DNA from 2 places in the Lysinibacillus sp. FSL W8-0992 genome. Region 1 is predicted to be linked to the other one. Evidence: predicted binding sites of a transcription regulator. Region 1 holds the regulator's gene; the other holds the start of a gene.
The links. The regulator LexA, encoded in region 1, represses DNA repair genes until DNA is damaged. The targets are predictions, from matches to a motif close to CGAACATATGTTCG.
Positions count from the first base shown of each region.

Region 2: the regulator LexA is predicted to act here: its motif matches at 3,043-3,056, upstream of uvrB (excinuclease ABC subunit UvrB).

Region 1 covers NZ_JBBOZQ010000001.1:3,912,210-3,927,457, forward strand. The annotation lists gene NSQ74_RS19660 (lmo0954 family membrane protein) at 190-543, shown strand; gene NSQ74_RS19665 (PspA/IM30 family protein) at 560-1,198, shown strand; gene NSQ74_RS19670 (alpha/beta hydrolase) at 1,333-2,424, shown strand; gene liaF (cell wall-active antibiotics response protein LiaF) at 2,466-3,155, shown strand; gene NSQ74_RS19680 (sensor histidine kinase) at 3,152-4,189, shown strand; gene NSQ74_RS19685 (response regulator transcription factor) at 4,164-4,796, shown strand; gene tkt (transketolase) at 5,069-7,063, opposite strand; gene NSQ74_RS19695 (DUF896 domain-containing protein) at 7,284-7,517, opposite strand; gene NSQ74_RS19700 (GNAT family N-acetyltransferase) at 7,701-8,222, shown strand; gene NSQ74_RS19705 (YneB family resolvase-like protein) at 8,309-8,974, opposite strand; gene yneA (cell division suppressor protein YneA) at 8,971-9,285, opposite strand; gene lexA (transcriptional repressor LexA) at 9,461-10,078, shown strand; gene NSQ74_RS19720 (gamma-glutamyl-gamma-aminobutyrate hydrolase family protein) at 10,116-10,838, opposite strand; gene NSQ74_RS19725 (prepilin peptidase) at 10,851-11,603, opposite strand; gene NSQ74_RS19730 (potassium transporter) at 11,662-12,372, opposite strand; gene NSQ74_RS19735 (PilN domain-containing protein) at 12,369-12,962, opposite strand; gene pilM (type IV pilus biogenesis protein PilM) at 12,962-13,936, opposite strand; gene NSQ74_RS19745 (prepilin-type N-terminal cleavage/methylation domain-containing protein) at 14,042-14,494, opposite strand; gene NSQ74_RS19750 (type II secretion system F family protein) at 14,600-15,248, opposite strand, start outside.
Region 2 covers NZ_JBBOZQ010000001.1:4,583,650-4,598,897, forward strand. The annotation lists gene uvrA (excinuclease ABC subunit UvrA) at 1-982, opposite strand, end outside; gene uvrB (excinuclease ABC subunit UvrB) at 990-2,969, opposite strand; gene NSQ74_RS22785 (IDEAL domain-containing protein) at 3,318-3,560, opposite strand; gene NSQ74_RS22790 (competence protein ComK) at 3,789-4,298, shown strand; one part of gene prfB (peptide chain release factor 2) at 5,240-6,268, opposite strand; one part of gene prfB (peptide chain release factor 2) at 6,270-6,344, opposite strand; gene NSQ74_RS22800 (competence protein ComK) at 6,806-7,363, opposite strand; gene secA (preprotein translocase subunit SecA) at 7,727-10,240, opposite strand; rRNA gene rrf (5S ribosomal RNA) at 10,760-10,875, opposite strand; rRNA gene NSQ74_RS22815 (23S ribosomal RNA) at 10,947-13,874, opposite strand; rRNA gene NSQ74_RS22820 (16S ribosomal RNA) at 14,120-15,248, opposite strand, start outside.

The DNA.
Region 1 (15,248 bases):
GCTGATTGGAACATGTTAATTTGTCAAACGAAGGAGGGAACCATCTTCTATTTTTGTCGAAAAGCTTCTAGTTTCAGCTTATAAAATAATGCTCAGCCTCAAGACCTAGATGAAAATCCATTTCCAGTCCGTTTTAGATGATCTTTCAAACAGGTAACATAAAGATACAAACGAAAGGAGCTAAAACATATGAAAAAATTTCTTTTATTAATTGGAGGTATTATTGCAGCTTGTGTCGCACTTGCATTAATTGGCCCAATTACAGGTTTATTATTTTCAGGTGTACTCGTTGCACTAGGCATGCACTTCTACATTGGCAGTAAATCGACATTTGCAAAAATCATTTGGTTTACAGTTGGTCTAATTGGTGTGCTTTCAGCTGTTTCTAATATTCCAGCAATGATTGGTCTTGCAGCAATCGCCATTATTTATGTTATCTACAAAAAATGGAATGGCGAAGACGTTAAAATCCCAACAGTGGAAGCGAAAGAAGAAGATCCGTTTACAAACTTTGAAAAAGAATGGTCAAATTTAACAAAATAAAAGGAGCGAATTAAAAATGAACTTATTCCAACGTTTTAGATACACAATTGAGGCTGATTTACATCAAGTATTTGATAAAAAGGAACAAAAAAATCCTATCGCCATGTTAAATCAATATATTCGCGAAGCAGAGAAGCAAACAGAACAAACAGGCAAATTATTAGAACGTCAAGGCAAGCTAAAAGAAAAAATGGAACTTGAGCTAAAACAAAATGCCGAATTACTAGCTAAACGTGAAGCGCAACTTCAATTAGCATTAGGTAGTGGCGAACAAGACTTAATCGATTTCGCTTCTGACGAAGTAGCAGCTTATACAACTCGCAATCATACGTTGCAATCAAGTATTGAAGCGAGCACGCAAGAATACTTTGAGCTAGAGCGTAAATTTGAAACAATGAAGCACAAAATTAAAGATATGAAAGTTCGTCAATTACAGTTAATGGGGAAAGAAAATGTCACACGTGCACACCATCAAATGGACGGCATGCTTGCCAACAACAACAAGGCGAATTTCGAGGATTTAGAATCTTATATCGATAAGCTTGCTTACCGTATCGACAAAGATCACGAAGTAACAACTTTTGAGGCACGCCTTGCAGCGCTTGAAAAAAATACAGCCGAAGCTACTTCACCTCTACTCATTGAAAAGAAATAACATGTTATAATGGAAAGAAATAAGGGATGCCTCAATTATTGAAGCATCCCATTTCTTTGAGTATAGGGGGAATAAAAAGAGATAAAGGATAATGATCAATGAAAAATAATAAAAGAAGGAAACGGTTTAATCTATTGATTACTATATGTATTTTTGCTTTTCTTATACTTATGTTTCTAACAATCCTATTATTTAGTTATCGTTTTATCGCACAACAACACATTCAACAAAAAAGTAGTGATCTAATCGCCAATGGTGGCATTAGTGAGCTTAAAGAAGTAAATGTAAATGGAGACAAACAGTTTCTATTAATTGAAGGTAAAGATAAGAACAAACCATTTTGTTTATTTTTACATGGTGGACCAGGCTCGCCGTTCCCATATGGCGTAAGCGCTCGAACATTGTTTCCGGAAATAACCGATCATTGTGTTGCTGTGTATTATGATCAAAGGGGTTCAGGTAAAAGTTATACTAAAGATTTATCTATTTCTACAATGAACCTTAGTCAATTCACAGATGATACGAATGTTATCGTTGATTATATTAGAGAAACTTATCATCAAGAAAAAATATTTGTCATTGGTCAATCTTTTGGTACAGTGATTGGAACTCAATTAGTAGCCAACTATCCAGAGAAAATTCATGCCTATATGGGCATAGCTCAATTAACGAGCAGTAGTAAAGGGCAAGAACTTGGTTATAATTGGTTAAAGGGTGAAGCTATTGCTAATGATGATAAGAAGACACTCCAAGTATTAGAGACTTTAGGAGAAGGACCGTATTTTGCAGAAGATGAAGATCGATTTAGCGATCTTATCAATCAATATAAAGGCATGAATTATTATGATAATACAATAAAAAAAGTGAATGTCATTGATTTAATAAAAGGGGCGTTTACTTCCCCTGATTATTCACTACAGGATTTATATAAATCATTTATTTCAGGTCCACAATTTAGCCTTATCAAAAGCACCGAACTAAAAAAAGAAATCATTAAGACAGATTTTTTTGAGTCTGTAAAGCGTATCGATGTCCCTGTATATTTTATTCAAGGTAAATACGATAAACAGACTAATTATGAATTAGCACAACAATACTATGAATTTATAGATGCACCAAACGGTAAACAATTTATCACATTAGAGCACTCTGCCCATTATCCGAATGCACTTGATGCTGCTATAATACCAAACGCCATCAAAACGATGGTAGAAGCTCATTACTAGGAATCTGACATTCCTCAGAAATAAATTTAGTAGAAAGAAGGGTGACCCTCTTGCAAAACTTTACAACAAATAAACTTACATTTTGGGTACTATGCTTCTTTTTACTCGTTTTTGTAGAGCTCACAATTTTCAATAATGGTGGCGCTTTTTGTTTAATAATTGGAGCTGTATTGCTCTATTTAAGCTTTTCGAAAAACATACGATTTTTAAAATGGACTGGAATTTTCTTTATCGCCATCTCCCTCTTTACGATGTGGAGTTTGCGCCTATTTATCGTTATTTTGCTCTTATACATGCTCTATCAATACTTACAACGAGAAAATGAACCGAAAATCGTTACATTAGAGTTCGAAAAGCTTCCAGCAAATAAAAATGAACTATTTGGTACAATACCTGCACCTGTCGATGCCTATAAATGGCAAGATGTACAAATCCAACGTCTTGCTGGTGACATTACAATCGATACAACCCAAACGATTTTACCTGCTGGCCCAAGTCTAGTTACAATACGACAAGGAATTGGCAAAGTGCAAATATATGTTCCTTATGAAATTCCATTTCGATTACACTACACGACGTTATTTGGTGAATTTACGTGTCTACAAGGCGGTCCACAGCGACTCCTGAATGAAAGCATTGTGTTCTCAGATGGCAACCATGAAGATGCAAAGCGTACCCTCGTTATACACGTTGCTACATGGCTAGGAGATTTGGAGGTGCTACGTAAATGATTGCATTTCTTTCAAGAGTATTTACTTTATTTTTCATATTAATTGGTGCAGCATTCGGCCTTCTCTTTGCTGTCTGGGGCGAACCAAATGAAAAAGTTTGGCAACCTTTATGGCAACAAAATTATGATAATATGCCGCTAGGTGGCGTAATTTTAATAAGTCTGTTTGCTCTTAGTTTCATCATTTCATGCTGGATTAGTATGACAGCTCGAGCGCGAGAGGCACAAGCTACTCGCTTTGTGAAGGAATTAATCGAGCCAGATTTCGTCCTTCCTAAAAAACAGGCATTACCGAAACCGTTGAAAAAAGCGCTTGTTCAAACGAGCGAGCTAATCGATACACAGCGAAAAAGTTTACAGCGACTTTCCAATGAACGCGCGGAAGCGAATGATAAAGTCATCCAAGAGCGCATTATTGCCGAACGTCAACGTCTTGCACGTGAACTGCATGACTCCGTTTCACAGCAATTATTTGCCGCTTCCATGTTACTTTCTGCTCTAACAGAAAGCGATGAAAATGCTAAAAGCTTAAAGCAAGTAGAAAAAATTGTACAGCAGGCACAGCTTGAAATGCGGGCATTATTATTACATTTACGTCCTGTTGCTCTGCACAATAAAACACTCGCCCAAGGCTTAGAGGAATTAATTATCGAGCTTCAACAAAAAGTATATTTTCATATTGAATATGAGCTAGAGGAAATGTCTTTATCGAAGGCAGAGGAAGATCATTTGTTCCGCATTGCGCAAGAAGCTTTATCAAATACGTTGCGTCATTCTAAAGCAACTGAGGTTGAACTACTTCTTGTTGCTCGAGATGGTTTAGCGATATTACGTATTCAGGATAATGGCCTCGGCTTTGATGTGGAAGCTGATAAATCAACTTCCTATGGACTACAAAATATAGCCGAGCGAGCGGTTGAAATTGGCTGTACGTATAAAATTGTTTCTGTTCCTGGAGAAGGTACAATTGTAGAGGTAAAAGTTCCCCTACAGAAGGAGGTTGTTGAAGTTGATACAAGTATTAATAGTGGATGACCACGAGATGGTCAGAATTGGCGTATCTGCCTACTTGTCAGCACAGCCTGATATTACCGTTGTTGGTGAAGCGGAAAATGGTGCAGAGGCTGTGGAACGTGCCCTCGCCCTTCGCCCCCATATTATTTTAATGGACAATGTCATGCCTGTAATGACAGGAGCGGAAGCGACTGCCAAAATATTAGAAGCCTGGCCAGAAGCGAAAATCATGATGGTCACAAGCTTTTTAGATGATGACAAAGTATATCCGGCTTTGGAGGCTGGCGCGGTCAGCTATATTTTAAAAACATCCAACGCTAAGCAAATTGCTGACGCCATCCGTAAAACAATCGGTGGAGAAACCGTTTTGGAGCCAGAAGTCACAACTAAAATGATGCACCGTATGCGCTACGGTTCGAACACACCACTGTATGAACAATTAACTGACCGGGAAATGGAAGTGCTTCTATTAATGGCAAAGGGCAAAGCAAATCAAGAAATTGCCGACGACTTATACATCGCATTAAAAACTGTGAAAACCCATGTCAGCAATATTTTAGCCAAATTAGACGTCCAAGATCGTACACAAGCCGTCGTCTACGCCTTTCAAAATGGTTTGGCCAAATAATATTATGAGTGTCACGAGATTACCGGCGATTTGTGCTGTTTTAGTGGCGATTCTCTGAGTTTTATCGGCGATTCTCTGAGTTTTATCGGCGATTCGCCATGTTTTATCGGCGATTCCTCTCGTGCTATCGGCGATTCGCCACGTTCTATCGGCGATTTCCCTCGTGCTATCGGCGATTCATGCCCTTATATCGGCGATTCCTCATAAATTACTCAAAAAAATACCGCAGCGCTCAATTAGAGCGTTGCGGTATTTTGTATTATAGCCAAATCTTATAGCGCTTTTACTTTCGCTACAACATTTTCTACTGTGAAACCGTATTTTTCCATTACTAATTCACCTGGTGCAGAAGCGCCGAACTTGTCGATAGCAAGAACGTCTCCTTCAAAGCCAGTGTATTTATGCCAACCGAATGATGCACCCATTTCGATTGCAAGACGTTTAGTCACAGCTTTTGGAAGAACTGATTCTTTATATGCTGCATCTTGTTTTTCGAAGCGATCCATTGACGGCATTGACACAACTGCTACATCCATACCATCAGCTTTTAAAGCTTTTTGTGCTTCGATAGCAAGTGAAACTTCAGAACCTGTTGCAATTATAATTGCATCTGCTACTTCTTTAGAAGCAGGTGATACAGTGTAAGCACCTTTTGTAACACCTTCGCGAACTGTTTCAATTGACGCGTCAAGCACTGGTAAGTTTTGACGAGATAATACTAATACAGTTGGTGTGTTTTCAGAAGATACAGCAAGCTCCCATGCAACTGCAGATTCATTTGCATCTGCTGGACGTACAACAGAAAGATTTGGCATTGCACGTAATGAAGCTAAATGTTCGATAGGTTCATGTGTTGGGCCATCTTCCCCTACAGCGATTGAGTCATGTGTGAATACATATGTTACAGGAAGACCCATTAATGCAGAAAGACGAACAGCTGGACGTACGTAATCTGAGAATACGAAGAATGTACCACCAAAGACGTTTAGACCACCGTGAAGAGCCATACCGTTCATTGCTGCGCCCATTGCAAATTCACGCACACCGAACCAAATATTGCGACCAGCATAATCGTCTGCTGAGAAATCGCCTGCGCCTTTCATCGTCGTTTTGTTTGAGCCTGCAAGGTCAGCTGAACCACCGAAGAATGATGGAGTTTTCTTCGCAATCGCATTGATTGCATCACCTGAAGAAGAACGTGTTGCTACAGATTTACCTGCTTCATATACTGGCAATTCTGCTGCAAAATCTTCTGGTAACTTACCATTCATAGCATTTTCGAATTGAGTTGCTAATTCAGGAAACTCCGCTTTGTATGCTTCAAATTTCGTATTCCAAGCCGCTTCTGATTGTGCACCTTGCACTTCAGCAGCTGCATTGAACGTATCATATACTTCAGCAGGAATTTGGAATGGTTCGTGCGCCCATTCGTATGCTGCTTTTGTTAATACAACCTCATCAGTACCTAGTGGAGCACCGTGAGAATCAGATTTACCTGACTTGTTTGGAGAACCGAAACCAATTACTGTTTTCACTTCAATAAGTGTTGGCTTGCCAGTAGATTTTTTAGCTTCCTCGATTGCTTTGTTAACAGCTTCTACTTCTGTGCCATCAGCAACTTTTAAATAGTTCCAGCCATATGACTCAAAGCGTTTTTGTACGTTTTCAGAGAATGATTTTTCTAAATCACCATCTAATGAAATATCGTTTGAATCGTATAATACGATTAATTTTTCAAGTTTTAAGTGACCAGCTAATGAAATCGCTTCAGCTGCAACACCTTCCATTAAATCGCCATCGCCGCAAAGCGCAAATGTATAGTGATCGACAATATCATGTCCTGGTTTATTATAAGTAGCAGCTAAATGACTCTCTGCCATTGCCATACCAACTGACATGGCAATACCTTGTCCAAGAGGACCTGTAGTTGCCTCTACTCCAACAGTATGACCGTATTCTGGATGTCCTGGAGTTAATGAATCCCATTGACGGAAGTTTTGAATTTCTTCCATTGGAAGGCCGTAACCTCCAAGGTGAAGTAGGCTATATAAAAGCATAGAGCCGTGACCTGCTGAAAGTACGAAACGATCGCGGTTATACCACTTTGGATTAGCCGGATTGTGGCGAAGTTGTTTTGTCCAAAGCGTATAAGCCATTGGCGCTGCCCCCATCGGTAAGCCTGGGTGACCTGAATTTGCTTTTTCAATTGCATCAATTGACAATGTTCGGATAGCATTAATCGCTAGTTGATCCGCATGTTGAGTCATTATGTTGTGACATCCTTTCTCGTCCTATATATTGTTCTACTACAGTTTAGTCAACATTGTCCTAGAAAACAATGCTTTTGTTATACTATTTGAGATTTATGTCATACTTTATCATCATTTTGTAACTTGCCATTTAAAATGTAAGAATTGAATGATGAATATTATCCAGCTATAACAATAGAAAATCCAAATGTTCTAGTAGTGGATTAAATGTGACATATTAATTTAAAAATTTATTTTTTTTCGCTTGTTTTACCTTCTCAGGTGTAACGTCATTACCTTCTTCATCGACAACTTTAACATTTTCAATCGTATCGCGCATTGACGCTCTAAATGTATCTAAATATTCTTTGCGAAGAGAAGTACGCTCTTTCGCTTCTTCCTCTGTTAAGTTGCCCGCTTTTGCTTTTGCTGCTAATTCATTAATTCGATTAATTTTTTCTTTTGATAACATTGTTACACACCTTTCAATACCTTTATCACTTCAGTATGCAAAGTATAGCATGGTTTCCCTTAAAATGCAGTTATACCAACCCTTAAAAACACTTCTTAGCCATAATTTACATGACTTCCAGATGTTAGTCGTGTATAACTAATTATACAAGGAAAAAATTTATACTTTATTGGAGGAAATAAGGTGAACATCACAACACAACGATTACATATCCGAAAATTTGAAGCACAAGATTTGCAAGCTGTTTATAGTTATATGTCTGATAAATCGGTGATGCACTATATGCCAGAAGGTGTTTTAACTGTAGAACAGGTACAAAAATTTATAACAGATAATAGCGGTGAGCAAGCACAACATTTTGCTATTGTTTTACATGATCAGCAACAAGTCATTGGTCATCTAGTTTTCCATCCCTACTTTGGCGAACATACATATGAAATTGGATGGGTGTTGAATCCTGCATATTATCGTCAAGGTTATGCTTCAGAAGCAGCGCACGCCCTATTGGATTACGGGTTTACGAAAATGAAGCTTCATAGAATTATCGCTACATGCCAGCCTGAAAATATTGCCTCCTACCGAGTGATGGAAAAAATCGGTATGCAACGTGAAGGATTTTTTAAAAAATGCATTCCGTATGGTGACGGTTGGTGGGATGAATACTATTACGCTATTTTGCAGGAAGAATGGGTAGCTATAATATGAAATTAATCTTGCCCTCCTACCTACTTGGACAGTTTATTTTCCAATCAGGAGTGTTTTTAAACATGAAAAAAGATTAGCAGGGCAAATTAATTGCCCGCTAACCTTTCTTGATGTTCTTGATAACGCCTATGTACGGTTGCCTTACTTACATCGAAGCCAAGACCTCTTAGTGTCGTAGCAATTTCCTCATAGGTAAAGCCCCGATTTCGTAGCTTCACAATTTCTTCTATAGGCACTTCCTTACGCTCCTGACCATTTGGATTACCACGATTGGAAAGGTTATGTTCAGGACGATAGCCATTTTCTACTGCACGGCGCATACCACGACGAATTTTCGCATTATGGATTTTACGTTGATATTCCTCAACAATAGCTAAAATTTCGAGCAACATCGTATCCATCTCATTCAATTGTACAGGCCCTGCATCACGCATGGAAAAAACATCTGTTTCCGTTTTTTGCAATAAATGAAGTACAGCCATTCGTGCATTACCACGCCCTAAACGCGTTTCATCTTGCACAAATAATGCGTGTATCTCTTTTTCTTTAATATAATCGAGCATTTCAAGTAATCCTTCGCGCTCAACATCATAACCACTATGCTTATCCAAAAAAACATTTTTCACATCGTAGTTTTGTTCCTTAGCATAACGAAGTAATTCTTCTTGTTGACGCTCCAATGAAGAACTTTGTGTCTCTTTTTCGGTGCTCACACGGCAGTAAATTACAGCCGTTCTTTGTTTATTCATCATCTTTCACTTCTCGCAATTTCAATTGAATTGGTGGGTGTCTGATTGTCACCCACTACTGGTATAACGAGTGATTTTCCAGCAACTATTTTTACGCTATGTAATTCGTTCTCGGCTTTCACAAGTTTTATCCAGTCGTCCATACCCATTTTACCACGGTATTGCTCAGCTAACGACCATAAGCTATCGCCATGTTCGATATAAATTTCAGTGTAAGTAATGTCTCCAGGATCAGTTATAACAAGATAACCTGCAAATAGTAAAAATGCGCCTAATAAAATTGAAATATGTGTATTTTTTTTAAACCAATTCATTCATCATATCCCCTTTTAAGAATGTTTGTTCGGAATGTATGTTCTTATGATAAAGCGAACAGACGTTTTTGTCAAACACTTTTCGAACCTATGTTTGCATAAGTGTTCGCATTCTGCTATACTATCTAGTAAGAAGATAGTAAGAAGAATGATATAAAAAAAGAGGTGAGCAATCATGAAAAAAGTTTCGAAAAGACAAGAGGATATACTAGCGTTTATCAAAGAAGAAGTACGTGCAAAAGGGTATCCGCCATCTGTACGTGAGATTGGGGAAGCAGTTGGACTTGCATCAAGCTCAACGGTTCATGGACATTTAGCTCGTTTAGAGCAAAAAGGCTTTATTCGACGAGACCCTACTAAGCCACGTGCCATTGAAATTTTAGAGCCAGAAGATTCAATTCAAAAGCAAAGCGTCATCCATGTACCGCTTGTTGGTAAGGTAACAGCTGGATCACCGATTACTGCCATCGAAAATATCGACGAATATTTCCCATTACCTGATATTTACGGTACAAGTGAAGATCAACTATTTATGTTAGAAATCATGGGTGAATCGATGATTGAGGCGGGTATTTTTGATGGCGATTTAGTCATCGTGAAGCAAAAAGCAACAGCAGATAACGGTGATATTGTCGTTGCAATGACAGAAGAAGATGAAGCAACAGTTAAACGCTTCTTCAAAGAAAAAAATCATTTCCGCTTACAGCCAGAAAACGCTACAATGGAACCGATTATTGTAGACCAAGTTTCAATTTTAGGACAAGTAGTCGGCTTATATCGCCGTGTACACTAATGCATTCTCATACTTAGCAAACAAAAAAGAGAAGCACTCATGCTTCTCTTTTATATTTTAAGCTCTCCTCAGTAAAGGCTGTAAAAAGCTTCTGTGCAGCTAAATCCCCTACAACTGCTTGTTCTTCTGGGTGCCACTGCACTGCTAAACAAAACGGATAGTCTTCGTGCACGAACGCTTCAACTAGACCATCACTCGATTTCGCTGCAACGATTAGCTTCTCTGCTAATACATTTACAGCTTGATGGTGAAATGAATTCACAGCAATTTTTTCTTCCTCGATAATTGATTTTAACAACGTATCTGGCGTAATTTGTACATAATGTGTAGCAACACCCCGAGCTGCTTGTTGAGTATGCTTTAACAGCTTACTACTATGATATTCGCTATCAATATCTTGGTATAAAGTTCCACCTAACGCAACATTAAGTATTTGCATGCCACGGCAAATCCCCAAAATTGGCATTTTCCTTGTAAAAGCCGCATGAATTAAGGCAAGTTCCACCTTATCTCGTTCTGGATGTATTTGTCCTAGCTTCGGTAGAGGCTCCGCTCCAAATTCAAATGGATGCACATCATGACCACCAGATAATAATAAACCGTCCGTCAACGATAAAATTTGTGCTACATCTTCCTCTACCCCTAGTGGAATAATAAGTGGAATGCCACCAGCCTCAATGACACTTTTACTATAGGCTACATTCAATCTTGACGATAAATCGTCTTCCGCAAATGCTGTAATACCAATAATCGGTTTCATCCATATACCCCCTTACCATAATCCTACATACCAATCAATGATGACATCCCCATAGAAATACACGATAATTGCAGCTAAAGCAATGGATGGTCCAAAAGGAATCGGCGTTTTTCGACCTTGTTGCCGTACTTTGAGCACGATTATCCCGACAATCATACCAATTACCGCCGCTACAAATAATGTCAATAATGTATTTATTGTACCAAGTACAAGTCCAAGTAAAAAGAATAATTTAATATCGCCACCGCCCATACCACCACGTGATACAACAGCGATACAATATAATATGCCAAAGCCAACGACGGCACCTACGATACTATCCCACCAAGGCGTTAATGGCGATAGCATACGTCCAATAGCTAATAACGGTAAAAAAAACAAAAGCACTTTATCAGGAATAAGCATATATGCAAAGTCCGATACGACAAGGATTACTAATAATGAAATCAATAGTATCGCTACGATAAACTCTTCGCTAAAGCCCAATTGCCAATATGAAAAGGCGAATAATACGCCTGTTAACAACTCCATTAGTGGATAAATCCACGAAATTTTTTGTCCACAGCTACGACATTTACCTGCTAAAAAAATATAGGATAAAACGGGCACTAAATCAATTGCTGTTAATTGTCTTTGACAGCTCGTACAATGAGAAGGCGGCTTAACAATTGACTCCTTTAGCGGCACACGTAAGCCTACAACATTAAAAAACGATCCAAAAACTAGTCCAAATACAAATACTAGTATTGTATAAGCCATTTCCATTTTTATTGCCTCCTAAACTAACATAGCGCCCATACTTTGGAGTATGCGCGCCTTTACATCATTGTTCTCCCTCATAATAGAAGGTTGTTACCTGAATGGTAGCTTTAATGGATGAATCTGCATCCTCCTCGAATACGGCCTCTTCCCCAGTTAATGTAATATCTAATGTGTCGATTTTCATCACACGTTCAATTTTTTCAATTTCCTTTAAAAATTCAAGCATTGCCTTCGTATCTATAGCAACAACATCAATACTAAACGTCACTAATTTCAATTCTACTGGTAATGATTCTTTAGCAATAGTAGACGTTGGTAATGCATTATCCCCTTCTTCACTATCTGCTTGCTCGCTATTTTCAGTAGGTTGTTGTGCTGTGACCGCTTGCTCCTCATTTGCTGGCGAGTTTGGGTCAATAATCGAAGAGTCCATCACGAGTGAATCATAATTATTAAATTCTACAGCTTCAACCCGAGTTCCTGTGACTGCTTCTATTTCTTCGATATTTCGAATAACGCCTTCAATGGCACGTGTTTGAGGCACTTTTTTTCGCAAAGATAGCATACTTACACCATGTGATTGCTGTACCGTATCTAATGCAGTAATTTGCTCTTGAATTGATGCAATTTCTTGTTGAAGTGCACTAACGTCTCGTTCCTTCGCTTCTACCTCTTCCAATTTAGGGGTTAATAAGTAGTAATAGAGTGCAAATAACAATGCTGCGACTAATGCGGTAAGCAGAAGAATCGCTGAGTTTTTGCTGCTTGTCATGATTCTCTACCTCCAGCCAAATAAATAAAATCAATTGCCAACGTAATGGTTACCGAATAACGTGGTAATTCTTGATATTTATCCTTCAAATTTACTTCGCTCTGCTCCCCAATCGATAACTCAAAATTTTCAATTGTTCCAACTTGAATATCAGTGAAATAAGGGCTTACGTTTAATTGATCAAGATAGTTTGAAATAGCTGACATCGTTTCAAAATCAGCGGTAATTTCTATAGTTGTTTCACCAAATTTATAATTCCGTAAATACGTCTGCTCTGGCAATAATGCTTGCGTCTCATCTATTAATGGTGTCACAGGGTAAGCTACATGATTGACAAATTGAACCGATTGCTCAAGTGACCCTGCATTCATATTTCGTATACCATCTAATTCTATTTGTAGCTGCTCTTGCTGGGACGTCAACTCTATTTCCTGTGCATTTAATTTCGTAATCTCGCCTCTTGCCTGGAAGTATTGGATTATCATGAATGCTAAAACGATACCAACGAGTACAATAATGAATATATATAAGAGTATTGGTGCTGATTTCTGTTTTTCTAAATTCGGTAAGAGGTTAATTTCAGGTACCATCAGTGTACCTCCTTCAAAGCCAGCCCTATTAGACTCGCAAACTTCTCAGAAAATTGAGGGAATAATTTTTGTACCATAGCATCATTTAACACCGTAATGGGCGTCGTGAAATTATTACTTAGAAACTCAGTAATCGTAGGCAATAAAGGATTATCACCTAAAAGGAAAATATCATCTACACTTTTCTCACCTTTATGTAACGAGAATTTAAAAAAGTTCATAATACGATCAATTTCAAGAATTTGATCCGTTAGTGTCAATTGATAATTATCTTGATCATCTATTAAATGGAAAGAGTAATTAAACTCCTCCTGCTCTTTTGGTTGCCATTTTGCTAAGTTTGTTTCAAACGATTGATAGCGTAAAAACTCTAGTTGACCGTACGAATAAATACTAATCGACAATTCGTTTATAGACCAATCTGCTATTAAATATGTTCTGTCTAATTCTAGTAATTGCATATGCTCTAATAGACGAATATTACATAACGCTCGAATATCGGCAGCTTGCGGTTCTAGCGAAGCATCGAGCAACATCCCGATTGTTTTATTTACTTCTTCTGATGGAGCCGCAAATAACATCGCTTGTCCATCATTCGGTGTTGGATCATAAACATCTATAAGTGGCTCATGAAATGGTAAATGAATCGTTTGCCCAAGCTCCATTTCAGCGTAGCTTTTTAACTCTTTTGATTCAACATCATGCGGATGCTCAAAGCTCTTTAGCAACACGGATGTATCTGGTACAAAAATACGAGCATTTTGCTTCTTGCCTGCCCATTTAGCAACATGATTTTTCATCATATCAAACAATACGATTTCATCATTGATTATTGAACCTTCGACTATTCCTTGCGCCAATGGCAACTCATAGCCCTTCCACTGCGATGGATCAGCACCTTTTGCCACAAGCGCACGCAAAACATAATCCTTTATTTCAATCGACACATGCGAATTCTTTTTCTTTTTAAACATGTGAAAAGATGCCTCCTTTTGAGTAGTATAAAATATATATTTATTATTTAATTCTTTACTTGAACATCTAACTAGGGTTGTTAGATGTTCTATAAAGATTAAATATTATTTTATTATTGCAGTTAGGTCTTTACTCCCCTTTTGCTTATCTTCATTAATCCCAGCTATAGTTGCTCCGGTAAATGTTACTGTCTTATCTCCTGAGTATTTTACTGTTCCAGTTATCTTATTACCACCCGATACCATATCAACTTTTGAAGCTGTATCTGATACAAATACACCAGCATTTTCTAAGTAATTATCTTCTAATAGCTTTTTAATAGTAACTGAAGCGCCATCTTTGGATCCTTCATCGGTGAAATAAATATTAGCCGCATTAATTACATTAAGAGCGTCTGCTTTAGCAGCATTATAGCGCGAATTTTCAATAATATTCCCAATCGCAGGAATGGCAATGGCAGCAATAATTGCTAAAATCACGATTACAGCTAGTAACTCGATAAGTGTTAAACCTTTTTGGTTTTTTAATAGTTTTTTGTTCAGTAATTTTTTGAACATGATGTGTTCCTCCTTTAATAATGTTTTTATAATTAGTGCGAAAACACGTACACCCGTAACGACGCTAGTTATTGTCTACATCACCTCCTTTAAATCATCAATTGTTTACATACTTTCATAGAGTGCGAACATCGGTAGGAAGATTGCTGCTACGATAACGCCGACAACTCCTGCTAAAACGAGTATCATTAATGGTTCGATTAACGATTTTAATGTATCGACCGAGCGATCGACTTCGTCCTCATAGAAATCGGCTATTTTTTCTAACATATAATCGAGCGAACCTGTTGTTTCGCCGATCGATGTCATTTGCGTTACTAAAGGTGGAAATAGCCAGCTTTTTTCTAATGGCTCTGATAATGTGCCACCCTTTTCAAGATTTTCGCGTGCCTCTAAAACAACCTTTCCTACAACTGGATTGCCTACAACTTTTTCAACAATCGTGAGTGCATGTAATATTGGCACTGCACTACTAAACAAGGAGGATAATGTTCTTGTCATCCGAGCAATGACATTTTTTTGCATTAAAACGCCAAATACAGGGATTCGTAATAACACATAATTTACATTGTAATGAAAGAGCTGATTATGGTTATAAAAATACCTAAACAGGATGACTGCTAACAAGAACATGCCAATCACTATATACCAAAATTTAACTAACCAATCTGACACGCTGACAACAATAACCGTTAATAGTGGCATTTCTAAATCCATGTCCTCAAAAGTTGCCATAAATGTTGGGACGATAAAA
Region 2 (15,248 bases), 670 kb from region 1:
AATGGTCGCATACAGCCTTTAATAGCTGTGGATAATATTGAGAGCTAGTAGGCTCCCATGGTGCAATAGCGTGCTCTAATAATGAACGATCCCAATCTGGCACGATAAGCTCAAGATCAACCTCTTGTGTCGTTCCTAAACCGTCACAGCTTGTGCACGCCCCAAATGGACTGTTAAAAGAAAACATCCTAGGCTCTAACTCTCCAATTGAAAATCCACATAATGGGCAGGCATGATGTTCGCTAAATAATAATTCTTCATGTTCCATTACATCGACAAGCACACGTCCCTCTGCTAATCGAAGGGCTGTTTCTAACGAATCACTAAGACGAGCTGCAATTCCTTCTTTTACAACTACACGATCGACAACAACTTCTATCGAATGTTTTTTATTTTTATCTAGATCAATAGCATCGTCTAAATCGCGTAATTCTCCATCAATTCGTACACGGACAAAGCCTTGCTTTTTCAAATCCTCAAGTAATTTTACATGTGTCCCTTTACGCCCTGAAATCATTGGTGCAAGTAATTGCATTTTCGTACGCTCTGGATAGACGAGCAGACGATCGACCATTTGCTCAATCGTTTGAGACGTAATCTCAATACCGTGATTTGGACAAATGGGCTTGCCGATACGGGCAAATAGTAAACGCAAATAATCATAGATTTCCGTAACTGTTCCGACTGTTGAGCGTGGATTTCGGCTCGTCGTTTTTTGGTCGATTGAAATAGCAGGCGATAGCCCCTCTATTGCATCTACATCCGGTTTATCCATTTGGCCAAGAAATTGGCGCGCATATGCCGATAATGATTCGACATAGCGACGTTGTCCTTCAGCGTAAATCGTATCAAACGCTAATGACGATTTCCCAGATCCAGATAAACCTGTTAACACGACTAATTGATCACGTGGAATTGTGACATTTATATTTTTTAAATTATGTGCTCGTGCGCCTTGCACGACAATTTCTGTATTTTTCACAAGCCAATCACCCTTCTGCTTTCAATTCAAATATTGTATCGCGAAGCTCAGCTGCACGTTCGAAGTCAAGTGCTTTTGCCGCTTCCTTCATCTCAACTTCAAGAGTAGCAAGTAATTTCTCTCTTTCTGCTTTCGTCAATTTTTTGCCTTTCGTTGCCTTTGTTACATAAGACTCCTCTTCCTCTGCCACCTGTGTCGCACGAATAACATCCGGAATCTTTTTGACAATCGTTTTCGGTGTAATACCATGTTCCTCGTTGTAAGCCATTTGAATTGTACGGCGGCGTTTTGTTTCCTCAATTGCCTTTTTCATAGAATCTGTCATATTATCCGCGTACATAATGACATGCCCATTTGCATTACGTGCCGCACGGCCAATTGTTTGAATAAGAGAACGCTCCGAACGTAAAAAGCCTTCCTTATCTGCATCTAAAATCGCTACTAGTGATACTTCAGGAATATCCAAGCCTTCACGCAATAAGTTAATGCCGATAAGTACATCATATGTACCTTTACGAAGTTCGCGAATAATCTCAATACGTTCTAATGTCTTAATCTCTGAATGTAAGTATTCCACTTTTAAGCCCATTTCCTTCAAATATGCAGATAAATCTTCTGACATTTTTTTCGTCAATGTTGTTACGAGTACACGCTCATTTCGCGCAATACGATCATGAATTTCATCAATTAAATTATCAATTTGCCCTTCAATTGGACGAACTTCAATTAACGGATCTAGTAATCCTGTTGGACGTATAATTTGTTCTACCATTTCTGGAGTATGTTCAATTTCATATGGACCAGGCGTTGCTGATACATAAATTGCTTGATGAATATGTCGTTCAAATTCCTCAAAACGCAATGGACGATTGTCTAGTGCAGAAGGTAAACGGAAACCATGCTCTACTAGTACCCCTTTGCGCGCTTGGTCCCCATTATACATACCTCTTACTTGTGGTAATGTCACATGGCTTTCGTCGACGACGAGTAGAAAGTCCTCTGGGAAGTAATCAAGTAACGTATATGGTGTTGCCCCAGCTTCACGTAATGTTAAATGGCGTGAATAGTTTTCAATACCTGAGCAAAAGCCCATTTCACGCATCATTTCCAAATCATAGCGTGTACGCTGCTCTAAGCGCTGTGCCTCCAATAGCTTATCTTCTGCTCTCAATAGCTCAAGGCGTTGTTCTAATTCTTGTTCAATATTGTCAATTGCTTTAAGCATTTTTTCTTCACGTGTAACGAAGTGGGATGCTGGGAAAATTGCTACATGGTCTCGATCTGCCAATATTTCTCCAGTTAAAGCATCTACCTCTCGAATTCGGTCAATCTCATCTCCGAAAAATTCAATACGGACGCAATGTTCATCACGAGATGCTGGGAAAATTTCCACAACGTCTCCTCGCACACGGAACGTCCCACGTGTAAAACTAATATCATTGCGTTCATATTGCACGTCGACTAATTTTCGAAGTAATTGATTGCGCTCAATTTCCATCCCTGTGCGAATTGATACAACTAATTCTCGATATTCTTCCGGAGAACCTAAACCGTATATACAGGATACGGACGCAATAATAATGACATCATCACGTTCGAAAAGTGAAGAAGTGGCTGAGTGACGGAGTTTATCAATCTCATCATTAATGCTTGAATCTTTTTCGATATACGTATCTGTTTGCGGAACATACGCTTCCGGTTGAAAGTAGTCATAATAACTTACAAAGTATTCAACCGCATTATTTGGGAAGAACTCTTTGAACTCACTATATAATTGACCCGCAAGTGTTTTATTGTGGGCCATAATCAGTGTTGGTTTTTTTACTTGCTGAATGACATTGGAAATCGTAAAAGTTTTGCCCGTCCCTGTTGCACCAAGTAATGTTTGATGTCGTTTCCCTTCACGTACACCCTCCACTAATTCTGCAATCGCCTGTGGCTGATCACCATTAGGCTGATAAGGCGCCTGTAAATCAAATGTTTGCACGCATGTCCCCGTCCTTTCCTTCCAATTTGTACATTTATTTTAGCATAGCAGTATTAAAATATCGAACATTTAACGAACGAATGTTTGTTATTTTTCTTCATTTTCAATTTCGGTACGTGTATGTTGATGTAGCATTTGAAGTTTCTCTTAGATGTAACACTCTTTCAGAAACAACAAACTTCTATCCTTTATACCTATGATTAGATATATACCCTTTCTTTAATCATAGAATTCTAGAAAAATAAAAGATTTTACAATTTTTCATTAAACATAATAGTGCTGATAACATCTATTTGTAGATAAACAAAAAAATCCGCTCTCCTGTAATTGGAGAGCGGTCTTATCATATTATTCACTTGCTACTTTGTGTAAAGCCTCTAGTTCAGTTGCGTATAAGTGAAAAGCTTTTTTATCTCGTTCATCGAGTGTTCTATCTATCAGAACCATTAGCTTTTCTTCACGATGCATACGCTGGATATGATTTAAAAATAAATCTAAATAAATCTCGTTCAATAATTTCTCTGCCTCATCAACTTTTTTTGACTGACCTACGGCTTTTAGAAAATCTGTGTACGAATAATATTTATCCAACGATCTCACCTCGATCCTTTTCTAAATTATAAGAAAATTTAGATTAAAATGCAACGCTAAACAAATAAAAATCATCTATTATTTATTAGAATTATAGCGGAATTTCGAGCAAATTCCTTAGGGAAAAGCATCAATTATCTATATAATTTCGGTTTATATCTATATTTTCAGAATGCATTTTTGTCATTTACACTACAAATAATCACTATTAAAAGGAGGCTTTTACATATGTCATCAAATTATGTGAATGGTTATTTAATGTCTTTTAATACTTATTTATTGGAACCGATTCAGCATGAATCTAAAATTTTTACTCGAGTTATTGACAAGCATAATGAGCTTATTGTGACACGCAAACCTTTGCATGTTTTACGCAAATCTTGCATCTCATTAGGCACGACTTATGAAGCTGCAAAACATTCTGCAAAACGTTTTTTTGGTAATCAACATAAGCTCCCTATAGTCGTCGCATATGATTATGGCTTTCCTTGCATTTTTTTACCGACCTATTCGCCAAACTCTATACACAATATTTGGATTGGGCTCCATGCAATTTCCAATATTTCGCCGAGTAGTGAAGGATGTATTATCACATTGAAAAATGATATGGAAATTGAGCTGCCGATTAAATATGCTTCGATTAGTAAACAATTTGTTAATGCTTCTATGCTTTATAAACATTATATGGGTGAGCGTAAACAACTTAGCCACGATGCTCCGTACCATCCACCATTTTAATGAGAAGGTTTACTATTACTATTACTATTACTATTAAGGTGAGTAGGGTGAGTCCTTACATCGTTATTGCATTGGATATTCTAAAGCGTAAAAACCCACTTCGCTTTCCGCGGGCACACACGTAAGCCGCAACCGTCGCTGTCGCGCCGTTTGTTACGTCTTACGCTCTGTGCGTTCCCGCAGGAGTCTACGTGGGTTTTTACTTGGAAATTCATATATAAATGTTCTACTAGCAGTGCCTAGTAGGATATTGCATAGCTGGAGTTCCTGTGCCTTTCTATGCATTGTACTTCTAAAGCGTAAAAACCCACTTCGCTTTCCGCGGGCATACACGTAAGCCGTAACCGTCGCTGTCGCGCCGTTTGTTACGTCTTACGCTCTGTGCGTTCCCGCAGGAGTCTACGTGGGTTTTTACTTAGGAAATATATATTAATGTTCTACTAGCAGTGCCTAGTAGGATATTGCATAGCTGGAGTTCCTGTGCCATTCTATGCATTGTAATTCTAAAGCGTAAATTCCCCTTCGCTTTCCGCGGGCATACACGTAAGCCGTAACCGTCGCTGTCGCGCCGTTTGTTACGTCTTACGCTCTGTGCGTTCCCGCAGGAGTCTACGTGGGTTTTACTTGGAAATTCATATATAAATGTTCTACTAGCAGTGCCTAGGAGGATATTGCATAGCTGGAGTTCCTGTGCCTTTCTATGCATTGTAATTCTAAAGTGTAAAAACCCACTTCGCTTTTCGCGGGCACACACGTAAGCCGTAACCCTCGCTAACGCGCGGTTTGTTGCGTCTTACGTTCTGTGCATTCCCGCAGAAGTCTACGTAGGTTTTTACTTGGTTAACCTACTAGCAGTGTTATGAAAATTCAGAATTGTTTGAGTGACTGGCACTTAAAATGAGAAAACCTCAGAAGCGTAACGCCTCTGAGGTCTTCATTGATTATCCAATTTTAGAACGTAAATATGCATTGATAAATGGATCTAAATCTCCGTCCATTACTGCGCCTACATTCCCTGTTTCTTCACTTGTACGGTGATCCTTAACCATAGAGTATGGATGGAATACGTATGAGCGTATTTGAGAGCCCCAGCCAATTTCCTTTTGCTCACCGCGAATTTCATCAAGTTGTGCTTGCTGCTTATCAATTTCTAATTGATATAATTTCCCTTTTAACATCGTCATTGCTTTTTCACGGTTTTTAATTTGTGAACGCTCTGCCTGACATTGAACGACAGTACCAGTTGGAATATGCGTAATACGAACAGCTGAATCCGTTGTATTAATATGCTGACCACCAGCGCCTGTTGCACGGTACGTATCAATTTTTAAATCCTCTGTGCGAATGTCTACTTCAATATTGTCATCAAATTCAGGCATGACATCACATGAAACGAATGATGTATGACGACGACCAGAAGAGTCGAACGGTGAAATACGTACTAAACGGTGTACACCCTTTTCAGCCTGTAAATAACCGTAAGCATTATGTCCTTTAATAGATAAAGTTACGGATTTAATACCCGCTTCATCACCTGGAAGATAATCGACTGTTTCTACTTTAAATCCACGTTTTTCAGCCCAACGTGTATACATACGAAGTAACATAGAACCCCAGTCTTGAGACTCTGTACCACCAGCACCAGGATGAAGCTCTAAAATGGCATTGTTCTGATCATATGGACCACTTAATAGTAATTGCAATTCAAAATCGCCCATTTTTTGTTGGAACTCTGCTAGCTCGTTGCCTAGCTCCTCCTGTAATTCTTCATCAGGCTCTTCACGTAATAACTCTAATGTCATATCTAAGTTTTCATGTGTATCTACTAGCTCTTTATATTCATTAACAATTGCCTTCAAGCCATTACCTTCATTAATGACTACCTGTGCTCCTTGCTGATCGTCCCAGAAGCCTGGTTCTAGCATCATTTCATCTAATTCTTGAATACGTGCCTCTTTGTTTTCTAAGTCAAAGAGACCTCCTGAAGTCCGCCAATTTTTTGGCTGTAGTATCTAACGCGTTACGCACATCTGCTAATTCAATCATTGCTAAATCCTCCGAACATATTTAATGGATATTACATGTAAAATCCGTATTATTCTATTATAGCGTTTTTAAAGCGGAAAACATACTTTTTTCAATATGCCCTGTCCATGAGACATAAAAAATAGTAGTCCCAAGCGCTTAGCTTATACTACTATCTTTTATGATCAAAAATATATTATTCACTAATTAAGCTTTCCGAGTAAACTTTTACGAGCTTCGGCGTGAATTTTTTGATCACAATGCTCGCATGTCAATCGTCTATTCCGATTCACTTTATAAAGCTGATATTTCCTAGTTCCTTCTAAAAGCTTAAATTGTCTTTTACAGCAAATACAAATCGTTTCATAATAAATCATCAAAGACTACACCCCTCTGTATTTATTAATTGTATTTTAAAGAAAATAAAATTCTTAAAAGCACTCAATGGATATTCCGTTACATCTGTACAGAAATAACTTTCACTAGCATTCATCCTTTTTCGTTTCATCCTCTACCTTAGAACGAATCGCCATTCGTTGAAATACTTTGACTCGATCAAACTGCACTAGTAAATGTTTTGTACGTTTTTCAAGCTTGTATTTTAATAAAAAAGCCCTCTGAATACGATATTCAAAAGCTTTCGGACTAACATCCACAATAATTTCTTGACCGTTCATAAACACAACCTTCGTTTGCTTTTTACTAACAGCAATATAGTCGTCTATATGATGGACAGCAAACCAAATACATTCTGGATGTAACGGTGACTTACTTGGAAACCACAAAATATTAAACCGTTCATGGACAACTATGGGATTTTTATTGAGCTTACCTAAAATCATCTTTGATCCATCAAAGGCTCCTCGTAAGCTCGAACCAAAATAGCGGAGATTAAAATCCATTAGTCTCGTAGGAGATAATTTTGAAATATATTGATAGTCCCTTTCAATTACTCTTGTACATAAATTTCCAAAGGCATCATACTCAGGCATATACAACATTGTTTCACTACTCATAATGTCTTCACAATTATAATGCAATGATTACTCCTCCTTTAAATCATATTTATCATGTGAATTAAAAAGGAATGTACATGTTTATGGGTATACTTATGTACTTCCTCGAGCACGTCTGCTAAAACTACATTACTCGAGAATTTAGTCCGACTAACGCATAAATTCACCTCCCCTTTTGTCAAAGAAAGTAAATTCATATGAAAGTGTCTTACTATTTATTTAAATAATCTGCTATACTCATTACTTTCATTGAACTAAATACCTATTGTTACAATTATTGTATACTTTCAATTATCTATTGTCTATTAATTCAGATTTTAGAGCCCGTTTCTTTCTAAGCAAAAAAAGACCAACTCAACTTCTCGTTGAATTGATCTTTTCCCTATTTTATTGACCTGCACCGTGACAGTTTTTAAATTTCTTTCCACTACCGCATGGACATAAATCATTACGTCCAATATTTTCAGCTTTACGAACAGGTTGTTTTTTCGGTGCAGGAGAACCATCTTCTTTCGGATTCACAGCCTGACCTTTTGCAACCTCTTCACGTTCTAAGTTACTGCGAATTTCTGCTTTCATCGCATATTTCGCTACATCCTCACGAATTGAAGCGACCATATCCTCAAACATCGCAAAACCTTCTTGTTGATATTCACGTAGAGGATCATTTTGACCATACGCACGTAAATGGATCCCTTGTCGTAATTGATCCATTGCGTCAATATGATCAATCCACTTCGTATCAATTGAACGTAATAAAATAACCTTCTCAAACTCACGCATACGCTCTGGTGTAAGCTCTTCTTCTTTTTCATCATAGCGTTGGTGTACAGCGTCGGAAATAGTCGCATTAATTTCTTCGGCAGATTTACCTTGGAAGTCCGCCACTTTTAATGTGCCCTCTTCTAATAGGTTAGCTGCGACAAAGTCCTCAATCGCTTTTAAGTTCCAATCTTTCGGCTGGTCATCTTGTGTGTATAGTCCGACAATATTATCGATTGTTTCCTGAATCATCGACTCTACAAGCTCACGCATATTTTCCGTTTCTAAAACGTCATAACGCTCTTTGTAAATAATCTCACGTTGCTGACGTAAAACATCATCATATTGTAATAAACGTTTACGTGCATCGAAGTTATTCCCTTCAACACGTTTTTGCGCTGATTCTACCGCTCTTGATACAACTTTCGATTGTAATGGTTGAGAGTCATCCATTCCAAGACGCATCATCATAGACTTCATATTGTCAGAGCCAAATCGACGCATTAATTCATCTTCAAGTGACAGGTAGAATTGCGTAACCCCTGGATTCCCTTGACGTCCTGAACGACCACGTAGCTGATTATCGATACGACGTGATTCATGACGCTCCGTACCAATTACCGCTAAACCACCAATTTCTAATACACCTTCACCAGGTTTAATATCGGTACCACGACCAGCCATATTTGTTGCAATCGTAACGGCACCTTTTGAACCTGCATTCGCGATAATTTCTGCTTCACGCTCATGGTTTTTCGCATTCAGTACATTATGAGGAATTTTATGTTTATCAAGTAATTGTGAAATAATTTCAGATGTTTCAATTGCAACTGTACCAACAAGTACTGGTTGACCAGCCTTATGACGCTCAGCAATATCAGCCGCTACTGCTTTATATTTTCCTTCCATAGAAGCAAAAATTAAATCTGGGCGGTCATCACGTGCAATTGGCTTATTCGTTGGAATCGCAATAACACTCATGTTGTAAATATTACGGAACTCTTCTTCTTCTGTTTTCGCTGTACCTGTCATACCCGCAAGCTTTTGGTACATACGGAAATAGTTTTGGAACGTAATTGTTGCCATCGTCATTGATTCGTTTTGAATCTCAACGCCCTCTTTAGCTTCAATTGCTTGATGGAGACCATCAGAATAACGGCGTCCCTTCATTAAACGACCAGTAAAGCCGTCAACGATAACAATTTCGCCTTCTTGGACAACATAATCAACATCATTATGCATACTCACATGTGCCTTTAACGACTGGTTAATGGCATGATTTAAACGTACATGTGTTAAATCAAACAAATTGTCGATACCGAAAGCTTTTTCGGCCTTTTCTACACCTGCATCCGTTAATGTAACGCCTTTTGTTGATTCTTCATATGTGTAATCTGTATCAGCACTTAACATGCGTACAAAAGCATTAGACTGCTTGTACAACTGCGCAGATTTCCCAGCTTGACCCGAAATAATTAATGGTGTACGTGCCTCATCAATTAAAATCGAGTCAACCTCATCGATTACAGCGTAGTGAAGCGGACGTTGAACACGCTCTTCTTTATAAAGCACCATATTGTCACGTAAATAGTCAAACCCTAATTCATTGTTTGTACTATACGTAATATCCGCATCATATGCCGCGCGCTTTTCTTCTTTTGATAAGCTGTTTAAGTTTAAACCAACTGAAAGGCCTAAGAAATTATACAGCTCTCCCATCTCAGCAGCGTCACGACTTGCCAAATATTCATTGACCGTTACAACGTGTACGCCTTTACCAGTAATAGCATTTAAATAAACTGCCATCGTAGCTGTTAACGTTTTACCTTCACCGGTTTTCATCTCTGAAATATTACCTTCATCAAGTGAAGCCGCACCCATAATTTGCACGCGGAAAGGATACATTCCTAATACACGTTTCGATGCCTCACGACTAACTGCAAAAGCTTCAGCACGAATAGAATCTAATTTTTCGCCATCTGCATAACGTTTTTTAAATTCCTCTGTCTTCGCTTGTAGTTGCTCATCTGAAAGCTGTTCCATTTGAGAAGCTAATCCCTCAACTTGGTCAGCGATTTTTTCTAATTTTTTTAACTCACGTTTATTGAAATCAAATAATTTATTTAATAGGTTTGCCATGAATATTTTTCACTTCCTATACGAGTCTCAAATTCCATTTTACCATTGTGTAACAGTTTCATGCAAACAGTGTCCTATAGTAAGGAACGAAACATCGCAAAATAAGTTCATTTTGCGACCATTTTCTCCCTTTTATGCGTAAGACAAGGATATTACGAAAGAATAAGGAAAATAATTTAGTTGTTTCTATTAATGAACATTTTCCAATGATAAACTCTAAAGATTAATTATGTTCCAGACCCCGAAGCAAAAATCAGCATGTCCCCATCCATGTCAAGATTAAAGAGAATTACGTGACAGTTAAACAGGATAAATATTGGTGCTACAGATTTTTAATACTCTTGATGAATTCTATAACTTTTATCAATCTATCTCACGGAGGTTCAAAACGATTACCTAATCCATTCAAAATTATCCTCATTAGGAACCCTTACGCTATTAATAACATGGAATACTAGCAATCCTGCTGTTTAAGAAATTAAAAAAAGCCGAGGATTAAATCCTCGGCTTACTATTAGTGCCTAGCGACGTCCTACTCTCACAGGGGGAAGCCCCCAACTACCATCGGCGCTAAAGAGCTTAACTTCCGTGTTCGGTATGGGAACGGGTGTGACCTCTTTGCCATCATCACTAGACCTTATATTTTGTTGAAAGATTTTGTTCTTTCAAAACTGGATAAACGGTTCATTGAATGTTTCAAACTTTTTTGGTTAAGTCCTCGATCGATTAGTATTCGTCAGCTCCATGTGTCACCACACTTCCACCTCGAACCTATCTACCTCATCGTCTTTGAGGGATCTTACTTACTTGCGTAATGGGAAATCTCATCTTGAGGGGGGCTTCATGCTTAGATGCTTTCAGCACTTATCCCGTCCACACATAGCTACCCAGCGATGCCTTTGGCAAGACAACTGGTACACCAGCGGTGTGTCCATCCCGGTCCTCTCGTACTAAGGACAGCTCCTCTCAAATTTCCTACGCCCACGACGGATAGGGACCGAACTGTCTCACGACGTTCTGAACCCAGCTCGCGTACCGCTTTAATGGGCGAACAGCCCAACCCTTGGGACCGACTACAGCCCCAGGATGCGATGAGCCGACATCGAGGTGCCAAACCTCCCCGTCGATGTGGACTCTTGGGGGAGATAAGCCTGTTATCCCCGGGGTAGCTTTTATCCGTTGAGCGATGGCCCTTCCATGCGGAACCACCGGATCACTAAGCCCGTCTTTCGACCCTGCTCGACTTGTAGGTCTCGCAGTCAAGCTCCCTTGTGCCTTTACACTCTACGAATGATTTCCAACCATTCTGAGGGAACCTTTGGGCGCCTCCGTTACCTTTTAGGAGGCGACCGCCCCAGTCAAACTGTCCGCCTGACACTGTCTCCTGCCCCGCTAAGGGGCATGGGTTAGAATTTCAATACAACCAGGGTAGTATCCCACCGACGCCTCCTTCGAAGCTGGCGCTCCGAGATCTCTGGCTCCTACCTATCCTGTACAAGTTGTACCAAAATTCAATATCAGGCTACAGTAAAGCTCCACGGGGTCTTTCCGTCCTGTCGCGGGTAACCTGCATCTTCACAGGTACTATAATTTCACCGAGTCTCTCGTTGAGACAGTGCCCAGATCGTTACGCCTTTCGTGCGGGTCGGAACTTACCCGACAAGGAATTTCGCTACCTTAGGACCGTTATAGTTACGGCCGCCGTTTACTGGGGCTTCAATTCGCAGCTTCGCTTGCGCTAACCACTCCTCTTAACCTTCCAGCACCGGGCAGGCGTCAGCCCCTATACGTCACCTTACGGTTTTGCAGAGACCTGTGTTTTTGCTAAACAGTCGCCTGGGCCTATTCACTGCGGCTCTCGTGCGCTTGCACGCTCAAGAGCACCCCTTCTCCCGAAGTTACGGGGTCATTTTGCCGAGTTCCTTAACGAGAGTTCTCTCGCACACCTTAGGATTCTCTCCTCGACTACCTGTGTCGGTTTGCGGTACGGGCACCTCTCACCTCGATAGAGGCTTTTCTTGGCAGTGTGAAATCAGGAACTTCGTCCATACGGACTCGCCATCACAGCTCAACGTTACAGTGTGCGGATTTGCCTACACACACGCCTTACTGCTTGGACGCGCACAACCAACGGCGCGCTTACCCTATCCTACTGCGTCCCCCCATTTCTCAAACGGTGAGGAGGTGGTACAGGAATATCAACCTGTTGTCCATCGCCTACGCCTATCGGCCTCGGCTTAGGTCCCGACTAACCCTGAGCGGACGAGCCTTCCTCAGGAAACCTTAGTCATACGGTGGACGGGATTCTCACCCGTCTTTCGCTACTCATACCGGCATTCTCACTTCTAAGCGCTCCACCAGTCCTTCCGGTCTGACTTCAACGCACTTAGAACGCTCTCCTACCACTGACATCGTAGATGTCAATCCACAGCTTCGGTGAATCGTTTAGCCCCGATACATTTTCGGCGCAGCGTCACTCGACCAGTGAGCTATTACGCACTCTTTAAATGATGGCTGCTTCTAAGCCAACATCCTGGTTGTCTGTGCAACGCCACATCCTTTTCCACTTAACGATTACTTTGGGACCTTAGCTGGTGGTCTGGGCTGTTTCCCTTTTGACTACGGATCTTATCACTCGCAGTCTGACTCCCGTGTATAAATATCTGGCATTCGGAGTTTGTCTGAATTCGGTAAACCGGGATGGCCCCCTAGTCCAAACAGTGCTCTACCTCCAGTATTCTCATCACGAGGCTAGCCCTAAAGCTATTTCGGAGAGAACCAGCTATCTCCAAGTTCGATTGGAATTTCTCCGCTACCCACACCTCATCCCCGCACTTTTCAACGTGCGTGGGTTCGGGCCTCCAGTAAGTGTTACCTCACCTTCACCCTGGACATGGGTAGATCACCTGGTTTCGGGTCTACGACCACGTACTAATTCGCCCTATTCAGACTCGCTTTCGCTGCGGCTCCGCCTTATAAAGCTTAACCTCGCACGTAATCGTAACTCGCCGGTTCATTCTACAAAAGGCACGCTATCACCCATTAACGGGCTCTAACTACTTGTAGGCACACGGTTTCAGGATCTCTTTCACTCCCCTTCCGGGGTGCTTTTCACCTTTCCCTCACGGTACTGGTTCACTATCGGTCACTAGGTAGTATTTAGCCTTGGGAGATGGTCCTCCCGGATTCCGACGGAATTTCACGTGTTCCGCCGTACTCAGGATCCACTCTGGAGGGAATAAACTTTCGACTACAGGGCTTTTACCTGCTCTGGCGGACCTTTCCAAGTCGCTTCATCTAACTCATTCCTTTGTAACTCCGTATAGAGTGTCCTACAACCCCAAGAGGCAAGCCTCTTGGTTTGGGCTCTTCCCGTTTCGCTCGCCGCTACTCAGGGAATCGATTTTTCTTTCTCTTCCTCCAGGTACTTAGATGTTTCAGTTCCCTGGGTCTGCCTTCAAGACGCTATGTATTCACGTCAAGATACTACGCGATTAAACGTAGTGGGTTCCCCCATTCGGAAATCTCCGGATCAAAGCTCACTTACAGCTCCCCGAAGCATATCGGTGTTAGTGCCGTCCTTCTTCGGCTCCTAGTGCCAAGGCATTCGCCGTGCGCCCTTAATAACTTAACCTAGTTATTAAGCCTAAAAAACTTAATTTAAAAATAAATGTGTTTGTTACAATTTCAATGTCGTTTTATCTAGTTTTCAAAGAACAAAGCTACTACCTGTTTCTACTTCTTCGCAGCTTTGCGACGAAAGCGTAGCGACAGGAGCAAGTATATATTGAAGTATTTCATCGTAATGATGAACCTTCAAAACTGAACGCAAAACGTAATCTTACAAACCCAAGGTTTGTATTCCGAAAATATCCTTAGAAAGGAGGTGATCCAGCCGCACCTTCCGATACGGCTACCTTGTTACGACTTCACCCCAATCATCTATCCCACCTTCGGCGGCTGGCTCCAAAAGGTTACCTCACCGACTTCGGGTGTTACAAACTCTCGTGGTGTGACGGGCGGTGTGTACAAGGCCCGGGAACGTATTCACCGCGGCATGCTGATCCGCGATTACTAGCGATTCCGGCTTCATGTAGGCGAGTTGCAGCCTACAATCCGAACTGAGAACGACTTTATCGGATTAGCTCCCTCTCGCGAGTTGGCAACCGTTTGTATCGTCCATTGTAGCACGTGTGTAGCCCAGGTCATAAGGGGCATGATGATTTGACGTCATCCCCACCTTCCTCCGGTTTGTCACCGGCAGTCACCTTAGAGTGCCCAACTAAATGATGGCAACTAAGATCAAGGGTTGCGCTCGTTGCGGGACTTAACCCAACATCTCACGACACGAGCTGACGACAACCATGCACCACCTGTCACCGTTGTCCCCGAAGGGAAAACTGTATCTCTACAGTGGTCAATGGGATGTCAAGACCTGGTAAGGTTCTTCGCGTTGCTTCGAATTAAACCACATGCTCCACCGCTTGTGCGGGCCCCCGTCAATTCCTTTGAGTTTCAGTCTTGCGACCGTACTCCCCAGGCGGAGTGCTTAATGCGTTAGCTGCAGCACTAAGGGGCGGAAACCCCCTAACACTTAGCACTCATCGTTTACGGCGTGGACTACCAGGGTATCTAATCCTGTTTGCTCCCCACGCTTTCGCGCCTCAGTGTCAGTTACAGACCAGATAGTCGCCTTCGCCACTGGTGTTCCTCCAAATCTCTACGCATTTCACCGCTACACTTGGAATTCCACTATCCTCTTCTGCACTCAAGTCTCCCAGTTTCCAATGACCCTCCACGGTTGAGCCGTGGGCTTTCACATCAGACTTAAGAAACCACCTGCGCGCGCTTTACGCCCAATAATTCCGGACAACGCTTGCCACCTACGTATTACCGCGGCTGCTGGCACGTAGTTAGCCGTGGCTTTCTAATAAGGTACCGTCAAGGTACAGCCAGTTACTACTGTACTTGTTCTTCCCTTACAACAGAGTTTTACGAACCGAAATCC